DNA from 3 places in the Oceanobacillus sp. E9 genome. Region 1 is predicted to be linked to each of the others. Evidence: predicted binding sites of a transcription regulator. Region 1 holds the regulator's gene; each other region holds the start of a gene.
The links. The regulator CtsR, encoded in region 1, represses protease genes until heat stress. The targets are predictions, from matches to a motif close to ATGGTCAATAAAGGTCAAACA.
Positions count from the first base shown of each region.

Region 2: the regulator CtsR is predicted to act here: its motif matches at 5,602-5,622, upstream of clpP (ATP-dependent Clp endopeptidase proteolytic subunit ClpP).
Region 3: the regulator CtsR is predicted to act here: its motif matches at 3,560-3,580, upstream of AQ616_RS16350 (ATP-dependent Clp protease ATP-binding subunit).

Region 1 covers NZ_LSNA01000010.1:106,467-113,070, reverse strand. Annotated here, with positions in the region: gene AQ616_RS18385 (MgtC/SapB family protein) at 90-788, shown strand; gene AQ616_RS18380 (CtsR family transcriptional regulator) at 990-1,457, shown strand; gene mcsA (protein-arginine kinase activator protein McsA) at 1,480-2,037, shown strand; gene mcsB (protein-arginine kinase McsB) at 2,034-3,098, shown strand; gene clpC (ATP-dependent protease ATP-binding subunit ClpC) at 3,259-5,688, shown strand; gene radA (DNA repair protein RadA) at 5,884-6,604, shown strand, end outside.
Region 2 covers NZ_LSNA01000006.1:492,989-499,592, forward strand. Annotated here, with positions in the region: gene rapZ (RNase adapter RapZ) at 1-67, shown strand, start outside; gene AQ616_RS09255 (gluconeogenesis factor YvcK family protein) at 69-1,022, shown strand; gene whiA (DNA-binding protein WhiA) at 1,058-2,002, shown strand; gene AQ616_RS09265 (HPr family phosphocarrier protein) at 2,148-2,408, shown strand; gene AQ616_RS09270 (TetR/AcrR family transcriptional regulator) at 2,576-3,151, shown strand; gene AQ616_RS09275 (alpha/beta hydrolase) at 3,348-4,082, shown strand; gene AQ616_RS09280 (hypothetical protein) at 4,120-4,779, shown strand; gene AQ616_RS20195 (glycosyl-4,4'-diaponeurosporenoate acyltransferase CrtO family protein) at 4,815-4,931, shown strand; gene clpP (ATP-dependent Clp endopeptidase proteolytic subunit ClpP) at 4,950-5,531, opposite strand; tRNA gene AQ616_RS09290 (tRNA-Arg) at 5,772-5,847, shown strand; gene AQ616_RS09295 (hypothetical protein) at 6,252-6,604, shown strand, end outside.
Region 3 covers NZ_LSNA01000009.1:21,447-28,050, forward strand. Annotated here, with positions in the region: gene AQ616_RS16340 (SPFH domain-containing protein) at 1-31, opposite strand, end outside; gene AQ616_RS16345 (ComEC/Rec2 family competence protein) at 108-980, opposite strand; gene AQ616_RS16350 (ATP-dependent Clp protease ATP-binding subunit) at 1,303-3,441, opposite strand; gene pdaA (delta-lactam-biosynthetic de-N-acetylase) at 3,701-4,486, opposite strand; gene AQ616_RS16360 (Na+/H+ antiporter family protein) at 4,542-5,852, opposite strand; gene AQ616_RS16365 (YfkD famly protein) at 6,226-6,604, opposite strand, start outside.

The sequences.
Region 1 (6,604 bases):
ACTCTTTTTGTTATAAATTGATATTCATACGAAATAAACGCAAAGCATAATTATATACTTGGTTAACTAATAAGAGGGGAGGAATGTGTATGACTTCCTTATTGGAATATTTAATGGGAGAAGACTTTTTAATTATTGCTGGTAGATTATTCATAGCATTAATACTATCTGGTTTAATTGGTTTTGAACGAGAAATTAATAATCATTCTGCGGGCTTTCGTACACACATATTAGTAGGTGTTGGTTCTTGTCTCATGATGATACTATCGCTATTTGGATTTTTAAATTTTATGGAAATGTATGATAATGTTCAATTTGACCCCGCACGTATTCCTTCCTATGTTATTAGTGGAATTGGGTTTTTAGGGGCAGGTACCATTATTGTATACGGAGGAACGATACGGGGTCTTACTACAGCTGCATCTATATGGACTGTGGCAGGTATTGGCCTGGTTATCGGGGCAGGGATGTATAGTGTCGCAATTGTAGCAACACTTATTATCCTTGTTAGTTTAATCTTCCTAAATCAAATCGAAAATCTTTTCCCGAAATATAAGTCTAGCAACTTCTTGGAAATCATTGTATCTGATGGATTTCATCTATCCACAGCTGTAGAAGTAATTGAAAAAAATCATTTTACTGTTAAACGGGTTGAGATTCAAACTCTAGAAGGTGGACAAAGAAAAATACATGTTTGGACCAACCTAAGAAAAAATAAAGATTTGATGAATGTATTTGAGGAAATATCAAGTATGGACTCTGTTCAAAACATATCTAAATTAAATTAACCTTATAACGTAAGAGAATCTTAAAATAAAAAGGTCTCTTGCGATATAAGGTTTTTGTTTTGATTTTAGTATTTCTTGTCTAAAATAAGATATGTAATCTATTTGCAACTTTATTTATTTCGCGTATAATAAAAATATAGTCAAAGATAGTCAAAGTCAAAGAAATAAATTTTCATCTTAATAAGATATGAGGTGCAAATTATGAGCAATATATCTGACATAATTGAGCAGTATTTAAAGCAAGTATTACAGTCACAAGGGAAAGATGTTATTGAAATTAAGCGTAGTGAGATTGCTGATCAATTTCAATGTGTACCTTCTCAAATTAACTATGTAATCAATACAAGGTTTACAATAGAGAAAGGATATATTGTTGAGAGTAAACGTGGTGGCGGTGGATACATTCGGATTATGCGAATTCAGCATCAAAGTCAAGCTGTATTAATTGATGAGATTATCCAATTAATTGGTGATTCTATCCCACAACGATCAGCAATAGATATTTTGGAAAGGTTATTAGAAGAGGATCTAGTTACAGAACGAGAAGCTAAACTAATGCTTTCTGCAATAGATAGAACGACGCTTGCTTTTCAATTACCTATAAGAGATGAAATTCGTGCTCGTATTTTAATCTCTATGTTAACAACACTGAAGTATTTGAATAAATAATTCATGTAAGGGGGAATGGATTTTGGAATGCCAAGAATGTCATGAAAACCCAGCGACACTTCATTTTAAACATGTTATTAATGGAGAGGAACGAAAGTTAAGTCTTTGTGAGGCGTGTGCAAAGAAAAAAGGTTATGTTACTTTCCCTGAAGAAGGGTATTCCCTTCATGACCTACTAACTGGATTATTTAATGTAGAAACATTAAATATGAATTCAACAAGTAAGAATCAAATGAAACAGTTAAAAGAAATAAAATGCTCTTCATGTGGAATGACTTTTTCTGAGTTTAAAAAAATTGGAAAGTTCGGTTGTGCTAATTGTTATTCTTCATTTGCACAAAAAGTTGAACCAATATTTCGCAGAGTTCATGCAGGAAACACAAAACATAATGGAAAAATTCCTAAACGAACAGGAATAAATCTACAAACTAGACGCCAGATCGAAATGTACAAACAAGAATTAAAAAACTTTATTGATAATGAAGAGTTTGAAAAAGCTGCTGAGTATAGAGATAAAATTAAGGAACTACAAGCAAAGGCTTCGAAGAAAGATGATTTGAAAGAGGGTGATGATCAATGACATTAGATAAATTTATTGATCAAGCAATTAGCCCTTGGATGCGTGAGGAAGGACCGGATAAAGATATCGTGATGAGTAGTCGAATTAGACTTGCTAGAAATTTTGCCGATCAAACGTATCCTATATTAGCTAATGAAGAAAAATTAGTGGAGATTCAAGAATTTATTCGAGATGAGTATGCAAATAAATCTTTTCAAACTTATAAAGATTTGCAGTATGTTCCTTTGACAGATTTATCACCAGTTGAAAAAAGTGTACTAGTGGAAAAACATCTAATAAGTCCACATTTAATAAAACATTCCGATTATGCTGGTACATTAATCTCGGAAAATGAGCAAGTGTCCATAATGGTTAATGAGGAAGATCATCTTCGCATACAAGTATATTATCCAGGTCTTCAATTAAAAACCGCTTTAGAGCAATCATTTGCATTAGATGATTGGTTAGAAGAAAAAGTCGATTATGCATTTGACGAGACAAAAGGGTACTTAACAAGTTGCCCGACGAATGTTGGAACAGGAATGAGAGCTTCCGTGATGATGCACTTACCTGCATTGGTGCTAACCAAACAGATTAATCGTCTAATACCTGCGATTAGTCAATTTGGTCTTGTGGTAAGAGGGATTTATGGAGAAGGAAGTGAGGCGCTTGGAAATATATTTCAAGTGTCAAACCAAATCACCTTAGGTAAATCCGAACAAGATATTGTAGATGATTTAGAGAGTGTTGTTCATCAACTAATTGAGCATGAACGAATGGCACGTAATCATATACTAGAAAGAACAGGAAAAAAATTAGAGGATCGTATTTTTCGTTCATACGGGACACTAGCATATAGCCGTATCATTGATTCTAAAGAAGCATCTAAATGTATTTCGGATGTTCGTCTAGGAATTGACTTAGGTTGGATAGACAATACTTCAGGGAACATTCTGAATGAATTAATGGTTCTTACACAGCCAGGCTTTTTACAACATTATGCGAATCGATCTCTTCGACCAGATGAGCGTGATATTTTACGTGCGTCAGTTATTCGTGAGAGATTGAAGCTGGAAGAGTAACGTCCTTTCTTTACCTGTTTAATAAAATGTTTAGAGACATGGAATGCAAGGGAATAAGTTAGAAGGCTTTTGTTTCTTCGGATAAATACATTCAAATATATAGCCGATATTCGACCTACCGATATCGATTAAATCTCAGAATAATAGGAGGAAAATCCTTATGATGTTTGGACGCTTTACAGAAAGAGCACAGAAAGTACTTGCACTATCGCAGGAAGAAGCAGTACGTCTAGGCCATAATAACATTGGAACAGAACACATTTTGCTAGGGCTTGTACGCGAAGGAGAAGGAATCGCAGCAAAAGCTTTACAATCTCTAGGTTTAGAGGTTTCGAAAATTCAAGAAGAAGTAGAGAAATTAATCGGAGTGGGTAAACAACCTACGCAATCGATTCACTATACACCTCGTGCAAAAAAAGTAGTAGAACTTTCTCAAGATGAAGCACGAAAACTAGGGCATTCTTATGTAGGTACAGAGCACATCTTACTGGGCTTGATCAGAGAAGGAGAAGGTGTCGCTGCCAGAGTTCTTAATAATTTAGGTGTAAGTCTTAATAAAGCAAGACAACAAGTACTGCAACTGTTAGGAAGTAATGAATCGCAAGCTGGTCGTCAAGGACGTTCAGGACAACAGTCAAATGCAAGCACACCGACGTTGGATTCATTAGCCAGAGATTTAACTGTAAGTGCAAAAGAAGGCAAAATTGACCCGGTAATTGGGCGTTCTAAAGAAATTGAACGAGTGATTCAAGTGCTTAGCCGTCGTACAAAAAACAATCCGGTATTGATTGGGGAACCTGGTGTAGGTAAAACAGCTGTAGCTGAAGGGCTTGCCCAGCAAATTATTGATAATGAAGTGCCAGAAACTTTACGTGATAAACGAGTAATGACATTAGATATGGGTACGGTTGTTGCTGGTACGAAATATCGCGGGGAATTTGAAGACCGCTTAAAGAAAGTAATGGAAGAAATTCGTCAAGCAGGTAATATTATTCTATTCATTGATGAGTTACACACACTTATTGGAGCTGGAGGAGCAGAAGGGGCTATTGATGCTTCGAATATCCTAAAACCATCTCTTGCACGTGGAGAATTACAATGTATTGGTGCAACGACGCTAGATGAGTATCGAAAATATATTGAAAAAGACGCTGCATTAGAACGACGTTTCCAACCAATTCAAGTAGACGAACCAACATTGGAAGAAACAATTCAAATTTTAAATGGCTTGCGTGATCGTTATGAAGCGCATCACCGCGTGACGATTACCGATGAAGCAATTGAAGCAGCAGCGTCATTATCAGACCGCTATATTACCGATCGTTTCTTGCCAGACAAAGCGATTGATTTAATCGACGAAGCCGGATCAAAAGTTCGATTACGTTCGTATACTGTTCCACCAAACTTAAAAGAGCTGGAGCAAAAACTAGATGAGGTACGTAAAGAAAAAGATGCTGCAGTACAAAGTCAGGAATTTGAAAAAGCTGCATCTTTACGAGACTCAGAGCAACGTTTCCGTGAAGAGTTAGAAACGACGAAAAATGAATGGAAAGAAAAACAAGGACAAACAGATTCAGAAGTTACCATGGAAGATATTGCTGCGGTTGTTTCTATATGGACGGGGGTACCCGTATCTAAATTAACAAAAGATGAAAGCGATCGTCTTCTTAACATGGAAGAAATCCTTCATGACCGTGTTATTGGGCAGTCTGAAGCTGTTAATGCAGTTGCTAAAGCGATACGACGTGCTCGTGCAGGATTAAAAGATCCAAAACGTCCAATAGGTTCATTTATATTCTTAGGACCAACTGGAGTAGGTAAAACAGAACTTGCTCGTGCGCTAGCAGAAGTAATGTTTGCAGATGAAGATGCAATGATCCGTATTGATATGTCAGAGTATATGGAAAGACATGCAACTTCACGATTGGTCGGTTCGCCGCCAGGATATGTTGGATATGATGAAGGTGGACAATTAACTGAGAAAGTTCGTCGTAAGCCTTACTCTGTGGTTCTATTAGACGAGGTGGAAAAAGCTCATCCAGAAGTATTTAATATTCTTTTACAAGTGCTTGAAGATGGTCGCCTAACCGATTCAAAAGGAAGAGTGGTTGATTTTCGTAATACAGTTATCATCATGACTTCCAATGTTGGGGCAAGTGAATTAAAAAGAAATAAATACGTTGGTTTCTCTTTAGATGATGAGGAGAAAGACTATAAAGATATGAAATCAAAAGTGATGGAAGAATTGAAGAAAGCTTTCCGTCCAGAGTTCCTAAACCGTATTGATGAAACTATTGTATTCCACTCTTTAGAAAAAGAACATATGAAGGATATTGTGACATTGATGGTGAAACAATTACAAAAACGATTAAAAGAACAAGACCTTCATTTATCATTAACGGATAAGGCAGTTGAAAAAATAGCTAATGAAGGCTTCGATCCAGAATACGGTGCTCGACCATTACGTCGATCCATTCAAAAAAATATCGAAGACTTGTTATCAGAGGAGCTATTAAAAGGAGCCATTGAAAAAGAACAACAGGTTAAAATTGGATTAAATAATAAAGGTGAATTTATTGTTTTACCATAGAAAAAGGTAATATGATGGAATAGAAATAAAGCTAGAGGACTTGATTCTTCTAGCTTTTATTTCCATTTAAGGGATTTTTATGTCAAAACGCCTGGTTGTGGCATAAATATGGAAGATGAATTTGTAAATTGATAGCTTTCTGTAACCTACTACATAAAAAAATAGGCTACAATAATAGAGAAGGGGTTAATAAATTTGGCAAAACGAAAAACAAAGTTTGTATGTCAGGAATGTGGATATGAATCAGCTAAATGGATGGGAAAATGTCCGGCTTGTCATCAATGGAATACCATGGTGGAGGAAATAGATCCAGCTTCGGTTAAAGGTCGGACAGGCTATGCTACTAGTACGACATCTGCAGGTGCAGGTAAGCCTGAAAAAATCACAGCGATTGAATCGAAGAAAGAACCTAGAATTACTACGAACATGAAAGAGTTCAACAGAGTGCTAGGTGGCGGAATTGTACTAGGTTCACTTGTTTTAATTGGAGGAGATCCGGGTATTGGTAAGTCAACCTTATTACTCCAAATATCCTCTCAATTAGCAGAAAAAGATATGTCAGTACTTTATGTTTCTGGAGAGGAATCAACTCGTCAAACAAAATTACGTGCAGATCGACTCGATATTGCAACAGATCAGTTGTATGTTTTATCAGAAACCAATTTATATGATATTAGTAAACAGGTAGAAGAAGTAAAACCGTCCTTTGTAGTAATCGATTCGATACAAACCATATTTAAAGAAGAAGTAACGAGTGCTCCAGGAAGTGTTTCTCAAGTACGTGAATGTACAATGGAGCTAATGAAAATAGCAAAATCAAATGGAATACCTATTTTTATTGTTGGTCATGTAACAAAAGAAGGTTCCATTGCTGGTCCTCGATTATTAGAACATATGGTAGATGCTGTTCTATATT
Region 2 (6,604 bases), on a different contig from region 1:
GATGTTAAGTAATGATTATACAACTCATGTTAGCCATCGTGATATAGATAAAAGGAAGGTTTTATAATATGGGGACAGTAAGCAATCCAAAAGTAGTAGCAATTGGTGGAGGAACAGGAATGCCTGTATTATTAAGAGGTTTGAAAAAACTACCTATTGATTTAACAGCAATTGTTACTGTAGCGGATGACGGTGGTAGCACTGGTAGAATTCGTAACGAAATGGAAATACCTGCACCAGGAGATATTCGGAATGTGATTGCTGCACTTTCTGATGCTGAACCAATGCTATTAGAGTTATTCCAACATCGTTTTACACAAGGAAATGGATTGTCCGGGCATTCTATGGGGAATCTTTTGTTAGCGGCAATGACTTCAGTTACTGGCAACTTTAACAATGGAATTAAAGAAATTTCCCGAGTTTTAAACGTAAAAGGAAAAATCTATCCAATATCCAATGAAAATATGTCTTTACACGCAGAAATGGTAGACGGAGAAATTGTATCAGGAGAGTCAAATATTCCACTAGCTCAAAAGAAAATAAAGAGAGTATTTCTTGAACCTCAGCCTGTTAAGCCATTGCCAAATGCTGTTAGAGCAATTAAATCCGCGGATCTTATAGTGATTTCTCCTGGTAGTTTATACACTTCGATAATGCCTAATTTAATTGTTCCACAAGTAAAAGAAGCAATCGCTTCTTCAAAAGCAAAAGTAGTCTACGTATGTAATGCAATGACACAGGACGGTGAAACAACGAATTACTCAGCTGCTGACCATGTAAAAGCTATTCATGATCATATTGGTGAACCATGTATAGATGCAATAGTTGTTCATAATAAGATAATTCCAGATAAAATTCAGGCTCTGTACAAAAGTGAGAACGCAACACCAGTAACGTTTGATGAAAAAAGATTAAACAAGATGGGCTTACATGTAATTGCTGGGAATATTTTAGCTGAATCAAATGGAACTTTACGACATGATAATGAAAAGATAGCATCTTTACTATTTGATTTTGTTTAGTTGATTTGAATATGATAGAAAAAGGGGGGAGTAACATGTCTTTCGCATCGGAAATTAAAAAAGAATTGACAGCGATAGAATCAGACAAGTGTTGTCAACTAGCAGAACTTGCAGCCTTGGTCAGGATGAACGGAGCAATTTCTATTTCACGCCAAGGCTATTCTCTAGATGTTCAGACTGAGAATGCAGCAATAGCGAGACGCATCTATACATTGATTAAGGAGAACTATTCGATAGCAGTGGAATTACTCGTCCGTAAAAAAATGAAATTAAAAAAGAATAATGTTTATATTGTACGATTAAAAGAGGAAGTACAATTACTTTTAGAAGATCTAGATTTAATTGAAAACCAATATACAATTGTTCGGACAATCTCAAATAAGTACTTGGAAAAAGAATGCTGTCAAAAGTCTTATTTAAGAGGGGCTTTTTTAGCAGGAGGATCGATGAATAATCCTGAAACATCTTCCTATCATTTAGAAATCTTTAATTATTATGAGGAGCATGCTGAATCCTTACAGAAATTACTGAACTCGTATGGCCTTCATGCGCGATTATTAGAACGAAAAAATGGCTACATCGTATATATGAAGGAAGCGGAAAAGATTACGGAATTCCTAAGTATAATTGGAGCACATAAAGCATTATTTAAATTTGAAGACGTACGAATTGTTAGAGATATGAGAAATTCTGTTAATCGACTTGTGAATTGTGAAACAGCTAACTTGAATAAAACAATAGGAGCGGCCTTTCGACAGATTGAAAACATAAAATTAATAGAGCGAACCGTTGGACTGGATCAATTGCCTGATAAATTACAAGAAATAGCAAAACTTCGGATTCAGTATGAAGATGTTTCATTAAAAGAACTAGGTGAACTGGTGACCAGTGGTACGATCTCAAAATCTGGTGTGAACCACCGACTGAAAAAAATCGATGAGTTCGCTGAAAAGATTAAACGAGGAGAAACCTTATCTTAGACAAGTAATGCGGTAAATAGAGTATTATGATATAATACGATTAATTTCATAATATTTATAATTTAATTAAGTGATTTTCTGATAGAGGATTCTCTATCAGAAAACATATGATAGCGTTTTCGAATTTTAGGGGAGGATGAGAGTATTGGTAGAAAAATTTGTAACGGTTGAATTAGAAACCGGATTACAAGCTAGACCGGCAGCACAATTTGTTCAAGAAGCAAATCGTTTTTCATCCCATATCTTTTTGGAAAAAGATGATAAGAAAATAAATGCTAAAAGTATAATGGGATTAATGAGTTTAGCGATTACAAAAGGAGAAAAAATAAAATTGATTGCTGAGGGACCTGATGAGGATACAGCAATAAAACATTTAGAAAAATATGTATATAACGAAGAAGATTAAAATATCAATTTTGTAGATAGTTACTATATCTTTAAAAGGCTACTATATTACCAATATGAAAGGTTAATGGTAGCTGATTTTATGTATATGATATACAGTCTCCTTTAAAATACACAAACGTTCTAGATAAAATAAAGTATATCAATTTTAAAGGAGTAAGATTAAAAATGCCTCGCAATAAAGATGAAGATTCAAAAGAACGAATTTTACAGTTTGCTGAAGAATTGTTTATGAAGAAAGGGTATCGCTCTGTTACTACTCGTGAAATCTCAGCTAAATGTAAGATATCTCAGCCTGCATTATATTATCATTACCCAGATAAGGAATCATTATATATTGCAATGTTAACAAGATTTGTAAAGAGAATTAAATCTAAATTAAATGTGATATCTGATGAACCTTTGGAACAACGACTGCGATTAATGCTGGAAATCTTAGCGGATGAACATCCTACTAGTATTATGATAATGGTTCATGATATTTCCGTTGAATTTAAACATGAGAACAAACATAAAATTTATTTATTGTGGAGAGGAGCATACTTAGAACCTTTTATTAACGTATTTGAAGAATTGAAAGAGAGAGGTAAACTAAGAAAACATATTGCCCCCGAAGAAGCTGCAAGATTTTGTTTGTTAACGATGGGACAAACAATATCAACTTGGACTAATAACACTCATTCATTATCCACTCAGTATGATTTGCTTGTTGATTTTATCCTTCACGGTACTGTAAATTCATAGTATATAAATCTTAAGAGGTTAAGGCAGACCAAATATTTAATTTAGAAGAGAGCTTTTAGATTTCAAATTTGAATTCATCTAGTTAATAACTTTTGCCTTAATCTCTTTTTTTATGAGGTTTACTTATCAATTGATAAGTAAACCTCATTGTGTTATAAAGAAATTAGCTTTTAATAACAGTGAAAGAGAGATTTATATGAAAAAAGTATCAAAAATTATTTTACTAGTATTGCTTTTATTAATTATCGTAAGCGGTTTAGCCTTTTATTATTGGACTCAACAAACCTATTCGCCATCTAGTACATTAACTAAATTAGTGGATGAAGATGAGATAACATATTTCGAAGATTGGCTAGTCTTTGACTCAAAGGGAGAAGGACAAACTAAAGGTGGAATCATAATATATCCAGGAGCTAAAGTAGAGCCAGAAGCATACAGCTATTACGGTCAAGAATTATCTAAACGTGGATATTTAGTAGCAATACCTAATGTTCGATTAAATTTACCGATTTTAGAAGTTGATAAAGCGGAAGAAATCATTGATAAATATGCTACTGTGGAAGATTGGTTTATTGGAGGTCATTCATTAGGCGGCGTTGCTGCATCAAGCTATGCAAAAGAACATTCAGATATAATCACAGGTGTTTTTTTCTTGGGTTCTTTTCCAAGTGATAATAATGATTTCAGTAACTCTTCCATATCAACCTTATCTTTGTTTGCAGATAAAGATGGCCTTACTACACTCGATAAAATAGATGAAACGGGTAATTTACTATCTGATAACACGGTAATGAAAGAGATAAGGGGAGGAAATCACTCTCAATTTGGTGTTTATGGTAAACAAAAGGGTGATGGTGAGGCGACAATTTCGGTAGTTGAGCAGCAACACATCGTCATAGAGTCTATTTTAGATTGGGTAAATAATGAATAGTTACATAATCTATAAACCAATGTAAGGAGGGAAATAAATGGATAGTTATTTATACTTTATCTATACACTAATTTATATTGGTATATTAATCTTTTCTTTAAATCAAAAAAAGATCGATTCCTATTTTTCACGTCGGTCATTTATTTATTTAGTTATTGTTGGACTTATAGTAGATAATGCAATTGTTGCAATAGGTAGATTCATAGGAGAAGGAGCTTTATTAGAAAACCTAAATTACCTTCGTTACTGGAGTCATGCATTTTTAACACCAACATTAGTTTTATACTGTATTGGAGCTTTAGAAGGGTCTAAATATATTTCCATAAGAAAAACTGCTCTATATGGAGCTACATTAATCACAGTTTTGTTAATTGCAGTTGAAGTACAAACCGAACTAATAAATTTAATGTTACAACCACAGTGGGAATTTGGTGTTTTACGTTATGTACCTATAGAAACTTCTTCTGGACCACCTATAATGATTTTAATTGTTACCCTTATACTTCTATTGACAGGTGTGCTTTTATGGATATTTGACAAATGGGTATGGTTGTTAGTTGGGGCTAGTTTAATGACAATTGGTAGTATCGTATCATTTCCTATTGATAGTGGAGCAATCACAAATGGATTTGAAGTAATATTAATTATATTTTTAATGCTAACAAAGCAACATTTAGAAAGAGATTTATACACATAAATTTGGATATAGATATAATTAGTTACTTTTATTAAATGGTATTATATGCTTGTTTGTTTAATTTCCCTATAATTATTCTTCAACGATATAACCGTGGGCGGCTGCAAAGAATATTAATTTTAAAGGACATAAAAAATGTTGAGCTTGAGTAAGCTCAACATTTTTTATGACTATTTACGTTCTAGAATTTTATCTATCAAGCCATATTCAACAGACTGATCAGCTGTCATGAAATTATCACGTTCTGTATCACGCTCAATAACCTCAAGAGGTTGACCTGTCTTCTCAGCCATGATTTCATTCATACGACGTTTAATATCAATAATACGTTTTGCATGAATTTCAATATCAGTTGCTTGACCTTGTGTACCACCTAATGGTTGGTGAATCATGATTTCACTATTTGGTAAAGCAAATCGTTTACCTTTTTCACCAGCTGTAAGTAGGAAAGCACCCATAGATGCTGCCATACCGATACAAATAGTGGATACGTTAGGTTTAATGAAATTCATTGTATCATAAATTGCCATCCCAGCCGTAATTGATCCACCAGGTGAATTAATATATAAGGAGATATCTTTATCTGGGTCTTCGGCTTCTAAGAAAAGTAGCTGTGCTACAATAGAATTCGAGACATTATCATCAATGCCGCTTCCTAATAAGATAATACGATCTTTAAGTAAACGAGAGTAAATATCATATGCGCGCTCTCCACGGTTAGTTTGTTCAATAACTGTAGGTACTAAATTCATCATACATCCTCCTTTAATTTCCAAGTGAAATAGTTCTTCCATGGAATGTGTATAAACTTATCATAGCTCATTGGTCAATAAAGGTCAAACGAAAAGTTTAACTAATTAATAACCATTTCCATGATTCCCCATTTATTTAATTATAAACGTATTCCTTTTTTTATAAAAGCATTAAAAAATCCTTGTTTCTCTCTAAGAACGCTTGTATAATAATGGATGTGTCTTCAAAATTTTATATTTGCGCCCGTAGCTCAGTTGGATAGAGCACTGGTTTCCGGTACCAGGTTTGCCGGGGGTTCGAATCCCTCCGGGCGCATCACTCAAAAGCAATAATGACAAGGGAGTAAGAAAATACTTCCCTTGTCTTTTTTATTTGAAAAATACTTGATGCAAACGAATTGCGAACCTTCGTGTTTCGAAATAATATTTCGAAATTTAATTTTTCATATGTTACTTGAATTAGCAATGTCTGCGATTCTTATTGAGGATGGATTTATGGAGTCAACGACTGACATTAAAAGATGCGTTGTAGTAGCGTATTAAAACAGAAAAGACTTAGCAAAAGCTATTGCATCACACTTTGGATTAAAGAAAAAGTTTGGAGGGAGTAAAGGTCAAGCGTATGTAGAAATTATTGCCCATTCATTGTGTGGGTACAATACTGCTAATACTGGGATGATAGAGCCGTTATCGTAAACGTCTTTAGTTCTAGTAATTGCTATGTCCGCTTTTTTATTTGGAAACACATCATATGCTTCTGAAGTCACCGCTATAGATGATCCGACTCTTTTGAAAACATTCAGACCATACAAATTTAAAACAAAAGATGGGCAGTGGGATGGACAATTAGTAGTTCCATCTGGAGGTGCAGACGTTAAGGTGACTGTAAGGAAGTTGAACTTTACTGGAGACCCAATGGTTCGTTTATGCAATGCAGCATCCGGAAATTGTACTGGGTTTGGTCCATTAAGGCAGCCAAGCTTGACCAGAACTTTTACCAACATGTTACCTGGGACATACTATGGAGATGTAGTTACCGGAACGGTAACATCTAGTGGTACTATTAGCTTTAA
Region 3 (6,604 bases), on a different contig from region 1:
TTAAACTCCATGCTTTCCTTTCTTGTATCATGACATCACCTTTTCATATTATATTTATATTATTATGATATCACTTTTGTATAATAATGTAAATTAATATGAATCTGTTATCCTATAGATTCTCTTATAAACTTTTGTATTGGATTTTCTTCTGGAGTTATAACCATTGAATTTCCATCAGTTTCTAACACAATGTTGCCAAGTGCGGCCGTTGAGTATATAGCAGATTTTACTGAATATAAATTTTCTATTACTCGTTTAACTGGGTGGCCATATCTATTTTCTTTGCTATATGTGAGTATAGAGATATCTGGACTGACTTCTTGTAAAAACTTCAAAGATGAACTAGTTTTTGAACCATGATGTCCCACCTTAATTACCTCAGCTTGAATATCATAATCCTTCATAATTTGTCTTTCTTGAGCCTTTCCCACGTCACTCATCAGAAGCATATCCATATCACCGTACGTTAATTTTAATACGATGGAGGATTCATTATTCGTACTAAAGCGGTGATAGCTATTCCACACATCTAATTCAATCATTGGATCCACTTCAATTGGTACGTCTTTTTCTGCTAAGTGTACAGGTATTTCAAGTTCGCGTAATTTGTTGATGTAATTAGCAAATGTCTTTGTAGGGTGCAATTTCCCAGTATCATAAGCCTCTCCTACCTCTACAGAATCCAATACTTTTAATAACCCACCTATATGATCAATATCAGGATGGGTTGAAATAAGTACGTCGATTTGATTAATTTTTTGTTTTTTTATATAATTAACTACTTTCTCTCCCGCATCAGGTGGGCCACCATCAATTAAAATTGTTCTATCAAGCGGTGTTTCAATTAATATGCTATCGCCTTGACCAACATCAATAAAATGAACTCGCATGCCAGGAGCTTGACCTGCATATATAGATGCAGGATCTACAAATAATATAAAAGGCAGTAATATTATTATCCATAGCTGTCTTTTCATCAATTAACACCTTCTAAACTTATTTGTATTAGTGTTAACCTGTATGAACCATGTTATGAAGAGAGTAAAATGGAAATTAATATAATTTAGGTTAAATTATTCTATTGAAAGCAGAAGTAGTAATTGTTTTATTGCAGTATTATTTGTGTCCCTTCTGAAACGGCGCTCCTCATCTTGGGTACATAATTGACTTTTATCTTCCATGGCTGGTCTCGGTTCATTTTTGGGAACATAAATAATTTCTAAATGAAAAAGGATTAGAGTATAATTTCATAAAAAAACGCTAAGCCAATTTGGCTTAGCGTTAATATATTGCTCATCTTTAAGATGCTTTATCTATTACAATTTCATTCCCTTTAACATCGACATGAATGGAACTTATACCTTCTCCTTCGAGAATTAAATCAGTTAATGGGTCTTCAATTTTATCTTGAATAACACGACGTAAAGGACGCGCTCCAAAACGAGTATCATATCCTAATTTAACCAATTGCTGTTTTGCTTCATTGGAGATAGTTATTGTCATTTTATTTTCTTTTATTGCCTCTTCTAATTCAGACAACATAAGATCAACAATCTGTAGTAAGTCTTCTTCCGCTAACTCATGGAAGTTAACAATAGCATCAAATCGATTTAAAAATTCTGGTTTGAAGTATTGACTTAGATTTTCTAGTGTAGACACAGATTCATGTGCTTCTCGATTAAAACCAACATTAACCTGTTTTACACCAGTACCAGCGTTACTTGTCATGATAATAACTGTATCTTTAAAGCTTACTTTTCTACCTTGAGAGTCAGTCAATTGACCATCTTCCATAATCTGCAAGAACATATTTTGTACATCTGGATGAGCTTTTTCAATCTCATCTAACAATAGAATAGAATATGGATTACGACGAATTCGCTCAGTAAGCTGACCAGCTTCTTCATGTCCTACATAACCTGGCGGTGAACCAATTATTTTAGAGACAGCATGTTTTTCCATATACTCACTCATATCTAGTCTAACCATTGCATCTCTAGAACCAAATAGTTCCTCAGCTAATACTTTCGTAAGTTCCGTTTTACCAACTCCTGTAGGTCCCACAAATAAGAATGAACCAATTGGACGTTGTTTTGCTTTTAAGCCTGCACGACTACGACGAATTGCTTTCGCTACTTTTTGCACCGCTTCGTTCTGGCCGATCACTTTCTGACTTAGTTGGTCAGATAAGTTTTTCATTTTTTCTTGTTCATCTTTTTGCATTTTTGTTACTGGAATACCAGTCTTCTCTTCTACAATTAACTCAATATCACTGATATCCACATCTAAGACTTTTTCGCCTTCTTCAACTTTATCTAATTGTTTTTGCAATTGAATTTCTTGATATCTTAAATTTGCTGCTTTTTCATAATCCTCTACATCAGCAGCTTCTTGTTTTTTCTTAATAATTTCATTAAGTTGTTGTTCAAGCGTGTCAGAGTCTTTCTGTGCATTAGATAAATTCAATCTAGAACCTACTTCATCCATTAAATCGATAGCTTTATCAGGTAAATGACGGTCTTGAATATATCTACTTGATAAGTTTACAAATGCACGAATAACTTCTTCAGAATAACGAACTTCATGGAATTTTTCGTAACGCTCCTTGATGCCTTCCAATATGGTTACTGCATCTTCAAAAGATGGTTCGTTTACCATAATTGGCTGCAAGCGTCGTTCAAGTGCAGCGTCTTTTTCTATTTGTCGATATTCTTTAAGTGTGGTTGCACCGATGATTTGTAGATCTCCACGTGCTAATGCTGGTTTTAATAAGTTACCAACATCCATCTGTGAACTTTCTGCTGTTCCAGCTCCAACGATTAAATGAATTTCATCAATGAACAAGATAACATCTTTTCTTGATTGTAATTCTTCAATTAACTTCTTCATTCTTTCTTCAAATTGACCTCGAACTCCAGTATTTGCAACTAAAGAAGCTACATCTAATAAATAAATTTCTTTATTCATTAATTTAGCTGGAACATTTCCTTCTACTATATTTACTGCTAGTCCTTCTGCAATTGCAGTTTTACCAACACCTGGTTCACCAATAAGAACTGGGTTGTTCTTATTTCTTCTATTTAATGTTTCCGTAACTCTTTTAATTTCTTTATCTCTACCAATGACAGAATCTACATTTCCTGATCTCGCTTGGTCAGTTAGGTTTTTTGCTAACTGATCAATGAGGCCATTGCCTTTATTTGCTTTTTGTTTGGTGCGTGTACCAGTAGTACTTCCACCATTTCCTTGTGAAAAGTTATTGGCAAATGCTTGATCCATATTGCCGAATGGAGAATTAGAGAAAAAGTCAGAGTTCATCATATTTCCTTGAATATCTTGGAAACATTCATGGCATAGATGAATTTCCATTCGTTGATTATTCATCTGCATTTGTGCATTTATCGTTGCATCATTTTGACCACAGTTTTGACATTTCATTTCTCATTCCTCCTCTATTTATAGTTAAGATAGCCTGTTGGTTTTAATTTATGACAAACGCCTATATACTGTCACAACTATTTTTGACTTTGACTATCTTTGACTATAGTTTCATTATACTCTGACCTTTTTTGACTTTCAAGTATTTTAGTCAAATTTTTTTATAAAAAGTTTGACCTTTGACTAATAAAAAAATATACACAAAAGGAGCCGTAAATGAAACAGCTCCTTTTCCTTCTACAATATTATTATTCCCATTTTAAAACATAGGAAAACCTTGTGGTAATTGATTTTTTAACATTAAATGATCCAGGCTTTTAAATGTGTATCCTTCCTCTTTTAAATCTTTAACTACCTGTTTCAATGCTTTTGCATTATCTGATGATACTGCATGAAGTAAAATGATTGCGCCAGGATGTATTTGATCCATTATTTGATCATACGCATATTGCCAACCTTTTTGTCCATCTGTATTCCAGTCAATAAAAGCAAGTGACCAAAAGATATGAACTAACCCTAATTCATTTGTCCATTTTAATGTATCTTCATTAAATACTCCTCTTGGGGGGCGCAAATACATCATTTCTTTCTGATCACTAACTTCTGCCACTGCATTTTCCAAATCTTCTACTTCTTTTTGTATTGCTTGTTTGTTCATAATAGTAAAATCTGGATGGTGATAGGAATGATTTCCAATGATATGTCCTTCATTCACCATACGTTTTATTAAATCTGGTTTACTCTTAACATAATGACCAGTTACAAAAAATGTTGCAGGTACTTTCTCTTCCTTTAAAACATCAAGAATTTCATCCGTATATCCTTGTTCATAACCATTATCAAACGTTACATATAAAACTTTTTCTCCCGAATCATCTACATAATATGCATTATACTCATCTAATAATACTTGATATGAACCTATATCCGGTATTTCATGATTAGAATTTTTACTATAACCCCACCCGTAAGCATGAACCGTGTTTAATGGTAATAGTACATAAAAAAAGGCAAGAAAAACGAGTAAAGATATTGTTTTTTTCATACAATCCCCACCTATGTTTTTTCTTACCTTATCCTGTTTCATATTTTTTTATTCATTATAGAACCATTGCAGCTATCCATCCGAATATAAATAATGGAATATTATAATGCAAGAACGTTGGTACGCATGTGTCCCAAATATGGTTATGCTTTCCATCTGCATTTAAGCCCGAAGTAGGGCCTAACGTACTATCCGAAGCTGGTGATCCAGCATCTCCAAGAGCTCCCGCTGTACCAACAAGTGCCGCTGTTGCCATTGGTGAAAAACCTGCAGCAATACATATAGGAACAAATAAAGCTGCGATTATTGGAATAGTACCAAAAGAAGTACCAATTCCTATGGTAATAAATAATCCTAGTATCAATAGCACCAACGCAATTAATGCTTGATTATCACCTAATGATTGTGAGGTTACTTCTACTAAAGACTGCACTGCCCCAGTTTGTTCCAATACATTTGCAAATCCAGATGCTACAAGAATTACAAATGAAATTGTCCCCATCATTGTAATTCCATCTGTCATCACACGGTCCATTTCTTTAAAAGGTATAACAACAAATAAAAGTAAAGCTACTAGACCAGTTAACGCACCTAGTATTAGGTTATCAAATATAATTTGAACAATTAATGCTAACACTATGGCTACTAATGTAAAAACATGCTTTTTCTCAAAAGTAATATTCGAATCTGTTTGGGTAGCTACATTAGTAGATACATCTTCTCGAGCTTCTTTTGGTTCTTTATCTTTTCGATACGTAATAAATATCGCTATTAATAGTCCAACCACCATCCCTAATCCAGGAACTAACATAGCCATCGTTGTTTGATTCGTTGTGATTTCTGCACCATTATTTTGTAATCCATCAATAATTAATCCGTGGAAAATCAAACCATAACCAGCAGGTATCATTATATAAGGAGCTTTTAAACCAAAAGTTAGTGTAATTGCTACCGCACGCCTATCCATTCTCATCTTATCAAATACTTTTAATAAAGGTGGAATTAGGATAGGAATAAAAGCAATATGCACCGGAACTAGATTTTGTGAAAGTGATGCAACTCCAGCTAATGCGAGTAACATCATTGTCTTTTTACCCGTTAATATGCGAATAATAAAGTTGACTAATAAACTTGTTATTCCTGTGTAACTAATCGCAACCGCAAAAGCTCCTAAAAGAATATAACTTAGAGCTGTATTTGCAGCGCCTCCCATTCCTTCTACCATCATTTTAATTGAATCACTTATATTTAAACCAGAAAGTAATCCTGCCGTAATTGCTGCTACAATAATAGACAGTATTACATTGAACCTGAGCAAACATAATATCGTCATTACTAATACTGATACTATAACGACCCATTCCATTGTACTTCCCCACCATTCTCATCTCTTTATTACTTCATCATGATAAAGTATTAAAGGATAAAATTCAACCCCTTTTTTAATATTAATTTATATAAATCAATTTATATTTAAGATATTCGGTATAAAATCCGAATGTAGCGCTGTCTGATTTCCATTACATACGCACAAGGATTCAACTAACTAGGAAAAAACCTCTATTCTAGTGGATTTTCAAGCCTCTTCTGAGTAGGTGTCACCGTCCTGCATTACAATCTAATAAAGCTTTCCGATAATCTAACATTAATATACGATTTAAAATAGAACTTACGGAACTTGGTGATTAGGAAAGCTTCATCTAATAACAAAAAGCCGCCCTTTAGACAGCTCTCCATAGTTATTTGACATTAAATGAGAAAGAAACGTGGTCTTGAATAGGTATCCAAGCTCCTATTCCTTGTTTCGTGACATTTTTGATTTTTATTGATTTATTCGATCCTTTTAATTCGATATATACTTCCCCAAAAGTAACCTGTCCTTTTTCATTTACTGCTGGTGCAAAAGCTTGTAATGTTCCATGTTTTTGGCTAGGTACAGAATAGGAATTAGTTAACTTTGTACTTTGTCCAAAAATAGTATTATATGACAGGGGAAGCTTCGTCTTTTCCTTCGATTTTAACAACATCATTTTTTTCACATCATTGGGATTGCTTATTTTATTGGTAAGAGCTCCTTTTACTTCTTTTTCCTGTTGCTGAATATAGTTCATATTTTGA